One region of the Paraburkholderia sp. GAS41 genome, then DNA from elsewhere that is predicted to be linked to it. Evidence: riboswitches for the same ligand, from Rfam matches in the RefSeq annotation. Region 1 holds a riboswitch; the other holds the start of a gene.
What was found. Region 1 has a riboswitch for glycine ahead of gcvT (glycine cleavage system aminomethyltransferase GcvT). Riboswitches for the same ligand answer to the same signal wherever they lie in the genome.
Positions count from the first base shown of each region.

Region 1 (3,404 bases):
GTGCGGTTCATCAGACGATCCGGGTGTTCGAGCTTCATGAGGTGTTCCTGGCGGTGCGGCCGTCCGCGTTCGTCGGACGCCGCACCTGACGGTTGATACGGGTGTTGAAAAACGCTTAGGCGCCGATGGCCTTCGTATAGGCGTCGGCGTCGATCAGGCGTTCTTGCGTGGCGCCGGCTGCCGGCTTGACCTTGAACAGCCAGCTTTCATACGGCGCGCTGTTGACCGAGTCGGGTGTGTCGGCCACGGCCGTGTTCGCTTCGATGATTTCGCCCGAGACCGGCGCGTAGATGTCGGAAGCGGCTTTCACGGATTCGATGACCGCGACGGTGTCGCCGGCGCTCACGGTCTTGCCCAGTGCCTGGACTTCGAAGAAGACGATGTCGCCGAGCGCTTCCTGCGCGTGGTCGGTGATGCCGACCGTCAGCGTACCGTCTGCTTCAGTGCGGACCCATTCGTGCGATTCGGTATATTTCAGATCGGCCGGGATGCTCATCGGATGCTCCTATGCGGTGGGTTCGGTAAAAATCTAAAAGAGGGGGCGCGCGCGCAACGGACGTTAAGCGGCAAGCACTTTTCCGTTGCGCACGAATGGCAGTTTTACCACGCTTGCGGGAAGGGCTTTGTCACGGATTTGCACGTGAACGATATCGCCGGGCTTCACTTCCTTCGGCACGCGGGCGAAGGCAATGGATTCCTGCATGGTGGGCGAGAACGTGCCGCTCGTGATTTCACCGTCGCCGTGCGGCGTGACCACCTTCTGATGGGCGCGCAGCACGCCGCCCGCCTTGCCGTTTTCCTTTTGCAGGATCAGGCCGACGAAAGCGCACTGGCAACCGTCTGCTTCGAGCTTCGACTTGCCGACGAAATCGCGCGGCGAAACCAGATCCACGGTCCAGGCGAGACCGGCGTCCAACGGCGAGACGTTGTCGTCCATGTCCTGGCCGTAGAGATTCATGCCGGCTTCGAGACGCAGCGTGTCGCGCGCGCCGAGACCGGCGGGGCGCACGCCCTGGCGCACCAAAGCATCCCAGAACTCGCAGACCGAAGTAGCCGGCAGGACGATTTCGAAACCGTCTTCGCCGGTGTAGCCGGTGCGGGCGATCATCAATTCACCAAACGGCGTGTTGTCGACGATGGCGGCGTTGAACGGCTTGAGCAACTCGGTCGAGGAGCGCGCGGACGGCGCGACCTGCCAGACCTTGTCGCGGGCGTTCGGGCCCTGCACGGCGACGATCGACAGATCGCGGCGCGGCGTAATGGTCAGGCCGTAGCTGCCTTCGGTATTGAGCCTGGTGAACCAGGCGATGTCCTTCTCGGCGGTGGCGGCGTTGACCACCAGGCGGAAGTGATCTTCGCTGAAGAAATAGGCGATCAGATCGTCGATCACGCCGCCGTCCGGATTCAGCAGACAGGAATAGAGCGCGCGGCCCGCCGTTTGCAGCTTGCCGACATTGTTGGCCAGCGCGTGCTCGAAGAAGGCGCGTACGCGCTCGCCGGTGAAATCGACCACGCACATGTGGGATACGTCGAACATGCCGGCGTCGGTGCGCACGGCGCGATGTTCGTCGATCTGCGAGCCGTAGTTGACGGGCATGTCCCAGCCGCCGAAATCGACCATGCGGGCATTCAGCGCGCGATGGGTGGCGTTAAGCGGGGTGTGTTTGAGTTCGGTCATCGGGGCCTCAGGCAGTCTCGCGAAACAAAAAGGCCATGCGGCTTGATCCCTCGCGGCCGGAATGCCTGCGAACGATGCCATGCATGACCCCTCTGTCCTCGATACCTGAGAGATTGCGCTGCCGTGCGGGTCTGCAAGCCTTGGCAAGCCGACCCGGTGCAACGCTCGCCCCTTCGGTGGGCAGCTTGCCTGGCTCGATGATGGTCGACGCCGGTGGCTACTGCCGCTCTCCAGAGTGCGAAAAACCAGTGCCTGATGGAAGTCCGGACCATGCCGGTATCAGACGGGTTCTTCGACGCGGTCGGTCCTTTTGCCTGAGAGTTTGCGGGTGTGCCCCTTCGGCGGTGCGGCCTGCGAAAACAACCGCGGCCAGCACGCTCTCCCGACGCGTGCGGCGAATGTACGCGAGGCCCGGAGGCTTGTCAAATGGAGGCTTCAGAGGGACGCGCGGTGGTGCGATGCACGCGGCGCACGCCAAAAAAAGGCGCGGGGAGCAACCCCGCGCCGATGCCGCAATGGCAGATTGCCGAACGGCTTATTCGCCGATTGCGCGAGCCGCGCCGTCGAGTTCCTGATTCAGCACGCGCTGTTCGTCGCTGGACAGGCCGCCGCCATGCTGGACCGCCATGTCATGGGCTTCCTGACGGATCTCGTCGAGGCGGTGATGCAGTGCGCCACCTTGCGGCGGCGGGTACACGCCCGCGTTGACGTGCGCGTCGATACGGCGGCTCAGATTGTCGGTACGGCCGTCGACTTGCCTGAGACGTTGTACGGCGATTTCGTGTGCGTCTGGACGCGGTGCCGGTGCCTGCGGCTGCGTCACCACGCAGGCCGCGAGGGAAGAAACCAGCGCGCAGCCAGCCAGCGCACGGATGAAACGTTGCATACCTGTTCTCCTTTGTGGACCGGAGGGAGCACCTTGGCGGTGGCTCCGGTCCCGTGCAATAAAGTTGCGGCGGATCGATGGTCAGATCGATACCGGATAGCAACGGCTAGCCGTGACTACCCGATGACCCGAATCGCGCAACAGATTGTAACGGAGCGCTCCTTTCGGAACTGTTGGCAGCAGTTACCGTCGTGTAAGCCGTGACTTGCGATGACTTGCGCGGCAATCTCAGCGGATTCGCTCGAATGGCAGGCGTTGTCCTTCGGCTTCGCTGCGCGCGGCCAGTTCGATGATCGTCATGACGTCGACGGCGTCCTGCGGACTGACCGGGAAACGCTCGCCGTCCTGGATCGTGGCGGCGAGCGCCTGGTAGAAGCCGACGTAGTCGCCGTCGCGAGTCGGCAAGGCGCGCTCGACTTCCTGATTGTTCGCGCCCAGCACGCGCAGCAGACCGGGCGCGTTACCGCCGGCGAAACCGGCGTCGCCCGGGCGTAGACCAGCTTTCAGCTGATCTTCCTGAGTATCCAGTTCGCCTTTGATGTAACTGCCGCGTGTGCCGTCAATCGCAAAGCGCGGCGGCGCGAGAGCGGTGAGGGCGCTGGCATGCAGCACCACTTCGAGGCCGTCGTAGCCGAGTTGCAGATGCACGTAGTCAGGCGCGCCGCCGCCGTCGCGAGCCGTTTTGACGGTGGCCGACACGGTGGCCGGCGGGCCGAACAGCGCGAGCGCCTGGTCGATCAGATGCGGGCCGAGATCGAACAGCAGGCCGCCGCCGCGCGACGCTTCTTCACGCCAGCGCGGTCGCACATCGGGACGGAAGCGGTCGAAATGCGATTCGTA
Region 1 is NZ_JBNDMK010000005.1:171,636-175,039, reverse strand. Features, by position in the region: gene gcvP (aminomethyl-transferring glycine dehydrogenase) at 1-38, opposite strand, end outside; gene gcvH (glycine cleavage system protein GcvH) at 116-496, opposite strand; gene gcvT (glycine cleavage system aminomethyltransferase GcvT) at 560-1,678, opposite strand; glycine riboswitch at 1,761-1,922, opposite strand; glycine riboswitch at 1,971-2,073, opposite strand; gene P3T43_RS10230 (hypothetical protein) at 2,214-2,564, opposite strand; gene P3T43_RS10225 (oxidoreductase) at 2,793-3,404, opposite strand, start outside.

Region 2 (3,404 bases), on a different contig from region 1:
ACGGCCTGATCGATCCGAAGACCTCGGTGCAGGTCGGCATCCGTACGTGGAACGACGACTTCATGGGTATCAACATCCTCGACGCGGCGTGGGTGCACGAACATGGCACGCGTGCGGCGGTGGAGCGGATCATGTCGATTGTCGGGGAACGTCCCGCGTATCTGACCTTCGATATCGATTGTCTCGATCCGGCCTTTGCACCGGGCACGGGTACGCCGGTTGCCGGCGGGTTGTCGTCGGCGCAGGGGTTGGCTATCGTGCGTGGTCTCAGTGGCGTGAACCTGATCGGCGCGGATGTCGTGGAAGTGGCGCCCGCGTACGATCAGAGCGAAATCACCGCGATTGCCGCCGCACACATAGCCTGCGACCTGCTTTGCCTATGGCGGCAACGCAAGGTCGCTGAAGCGCGTTAGCGGGTTGGGTGGGTTGGGTGGATTTAGCGGCCTTGCGGCCCGCGTCAGCCCGCGAAGAATGCTTCGCGGAGCTGACGATCAGGTTCGCGATACGCGCGTCGCCGCGATCACATCGGCTACGCCTGCGGCGGTCGCCGCCGAAAGCGTCCAGCCAAGATGCCCATGTCCGGTGTTATAGAACACACCGGGCAGGCGGCCTTTACCCACTTTCGGCAACATGCTCGGCAGCATCGGCCGTAAGCCGGCCCATGGGATCACGCGCGACGTATTGACCTGCGGAAAATGTCGGCGAGTCCATTCAGTCAGCGGCGCAATACGCTCAGCGCGAATGTCGCGATTGAAGCCGTTGATTTCAGCGGTGCCGGCCACGCGGAAGCGGTCGCTGCCGAGGCGGCTCGTGACGATCTTCGCGCTGTCGTCGAGCAGACTGACCCACGGTGCGCCGTGTTGGCTCGCGGCGTCGTCGAGACAAACCGTGATGGAATAGCCTTTGACAGGGTAGATATTGACGCGGTCGCCGAGCATCGACGCGAATTCGCGGCTCTGCACGCCGGCACAGACCACGACCTGCGCAAACGTCTGCTGAAACGGCTCGCCCGCTTGCCTCGCGTCGATGCTGAAGCTGCCTGCGCGGCCGGGCGTGATCGACGTGATCTCCGTGTCGTAACGGAATTCGACGCCAAGACGCTCGCATGCCTGCGCGAGGCCACGTGTGAACTTGTGGATGTCGCCGGTCGAATCGGACGGGGTGAAGAAGCCACCATGGAAGGCACCGTCGAGTGCCGGTTCGATCTGGCGAATATCCGCCACGCTCACCGGGTTGCGTTCGAGTCCGCCTTCGTTGAGCAGCGCGTTGACTTTAGCCGCCGCGTCGAATTCCTTGCCGGTCTTGTAGACGTGCAGAATGCCGCGCCGTTCGAGGTCGAAATCGATCTGCTCGCGCGCCGCAATCGAAAACAGATGCTCGCGCGCGGCAATCGCCAGTCGCACGGTTTCGATGGTGTTCGCACGGTAATGCGGAATCTGCCGCAAAAATTCGCCCATCCACGAATACTTGTGCCAGCTCGGCAGCGGATTGAGCAGCAGCGGTGCGTCGCGGGTCAGCATCCAGCGCAGGCCTTTGACGACGGTTGCCGTGCGGTTCCACACCTCGGCATTGCTAACCGACAACTGGCCGCCGTTGGCGAAGGAGGTTTCCATCGCGGCATAGCGGTGGCGTTCGAACACGGTAACGTTGAAGCCGCGTTGCGCGAGGGCGTAAGCGGTCGTGACGCCGGTAATGCCGGCGCCAATGATGGCGATGCTTGACATGTCATGGTCCAGAGTAAGTGAGCACGGCCGTTTCCGGCTTCCATGCCCCATCTGTCCATGTACCTGAGAGTTTCTTTTCGCGCGCATCCCGTTGCCGGGCGGGCGAAAATCCCCTTCGGTGGGCGCGTAAAGCGCCGCTCTCCAGATGTTCCCGCTGGGCGGTCCTTGTGCCTGAGAGTTTCCGGGGCGGTTGCTCCGTCGGCGCCGTCAACGCATTGCTGCGTGACAGTCTCTCCCGCGACAGCGTGTAGAACGGCGTAACGGTAGCGGTTGCCAATCATTCCGGCAAGTGATTTTTTGCGGGTTGGCAGCTCTGCGGTTTCGCTGATGCGTTCAAAGCGGGCGTGCCGCCTCGATGCAATCCGGCTGCTGCGCGATGGCGGTTCGCCCGGCATATATTTGCGCATCACGCATCAATCGTATAGCCTTGCTTCGGCATCCCGCCTCAAACCAGTTATCGGGCACCGTGAAGGATATCCTCTCCCTCAAGCTGTACACCCGCGTCGCGCGGCTCGGTAGCTTCTCGGCTGCAGCGCGCGAATTCGGGCTGTCGCAATCGCAGGTATCGCGCATCATCGCCGACCTCGAAAGCGACCTGGGGGCGCGTTTGCTGACGCGTACCACGCGAGCAGTCGTATTGACCGATGCAGGCGCCGAGTTTTTGTCGCGTCTCGACCCAATCCTCACGGCGCTCGAGGACGCCGGTCAGAGCGTGCGCGAAGGCAGCGAACTGCGTGGCATGTTGCGCATGAGCATGCCGAGCAGCGTGGCGATCCGCGAAGTGATCCCGCGTGTCGCGCCGTTTCTTGCGCGTCATCCGGAATTGCGGCTGCAGATGCTGCTGGGCGATCGTCCGCAGGATCTGGTTAGAGACGCGGTGGATGTCGCCATCCGGCTCGGAAATCTCGTCGATTCGAGCGCCACCGCAAGGCTGATGACGCACATTCAGCGGGTCATCATCGCGGCGCCTGAGTACATCGAACGTCACGGTGCGCCGGCCACGCCCGATGAGCTGAAACAGCACCGCATCGTTGGCGGACCGGCGTCGGTGGTCCCGGCGGGCTGGAAATTTTCACGCGGGGACGAGGACGTGACGGTCGAGCTCGAAGCGCATTTTTCAACCAACGAGAACGAGGGCGCGGTGGCTGCGGCGATCGCAGGGATCGGTATCACTTCCACCAGCGAATGGGCCTGCCGCCGCGAGCTTGCCGATGGCTCGCTCGTCAGGCTGCTGGTCGAATGGCAAACCGCCGACATTCCGGTGCACGCATTCTTTCCCATGGGCCGGGCCACCCGCGCTGCGGGACGCGCGGTCGTCGAATACCTCACGGCTGATTTCAGGCGCGAAGAACGCGCTGGCTCATTTCGCGTCTGACGATTCTTTTCGCACTGCCAGATGCTCGACGCGGGTAGGCGACCAGGCGCCGCCGTCAGTTGCGCCATCTATGCATCCCATACATAAAAGATAGCGAAAACCGATGGCTACCGCCGTCGGCATTCCGCCGTTATCTTTCTCTTCACCACGCCGCCAGAAGGGAAGTGAAACGACAACGACACGCTCCGTCCATGAGCCTCGCCAATCTCAGACTTCCGCCGGGCCGCGATTCGATTCACTCACTTTGATCGAGACCGACATGAGCAAAACCACCCCTAAACAGAACAGGGCCCTTGTTCTCGAAG
Region 2 is NZ_JBNDMK010000012.1:18,639-22,042, forward strand. Features, by position in the region: gene speB (agmatinase) at 1-413, shown strand, start outside; gene P3T43_RS17720 (D-amino acid dehydrogenase) at 492-1,724, opposite strand; glycine riboswitch at 1,766-1,879, opposite strand; gene P3T43_RS17725 (LysR family transcriptional regulator) at 2,191-3,099, shown strand; gene P3T43_RS17730 (nuclear transport factor 2 family protein) at 3,203-3,404, shown strand, end outside.
Region 2: it holds a riboswitch for glycine, as region 1 does, so the genes downstream of both, P3T43_RS17720 (D-amino acid dehydrogenase) here and gcvT (glycine cleavage system aminomethyltransferase GcvT) in region 1, are expected to answer to the same signal.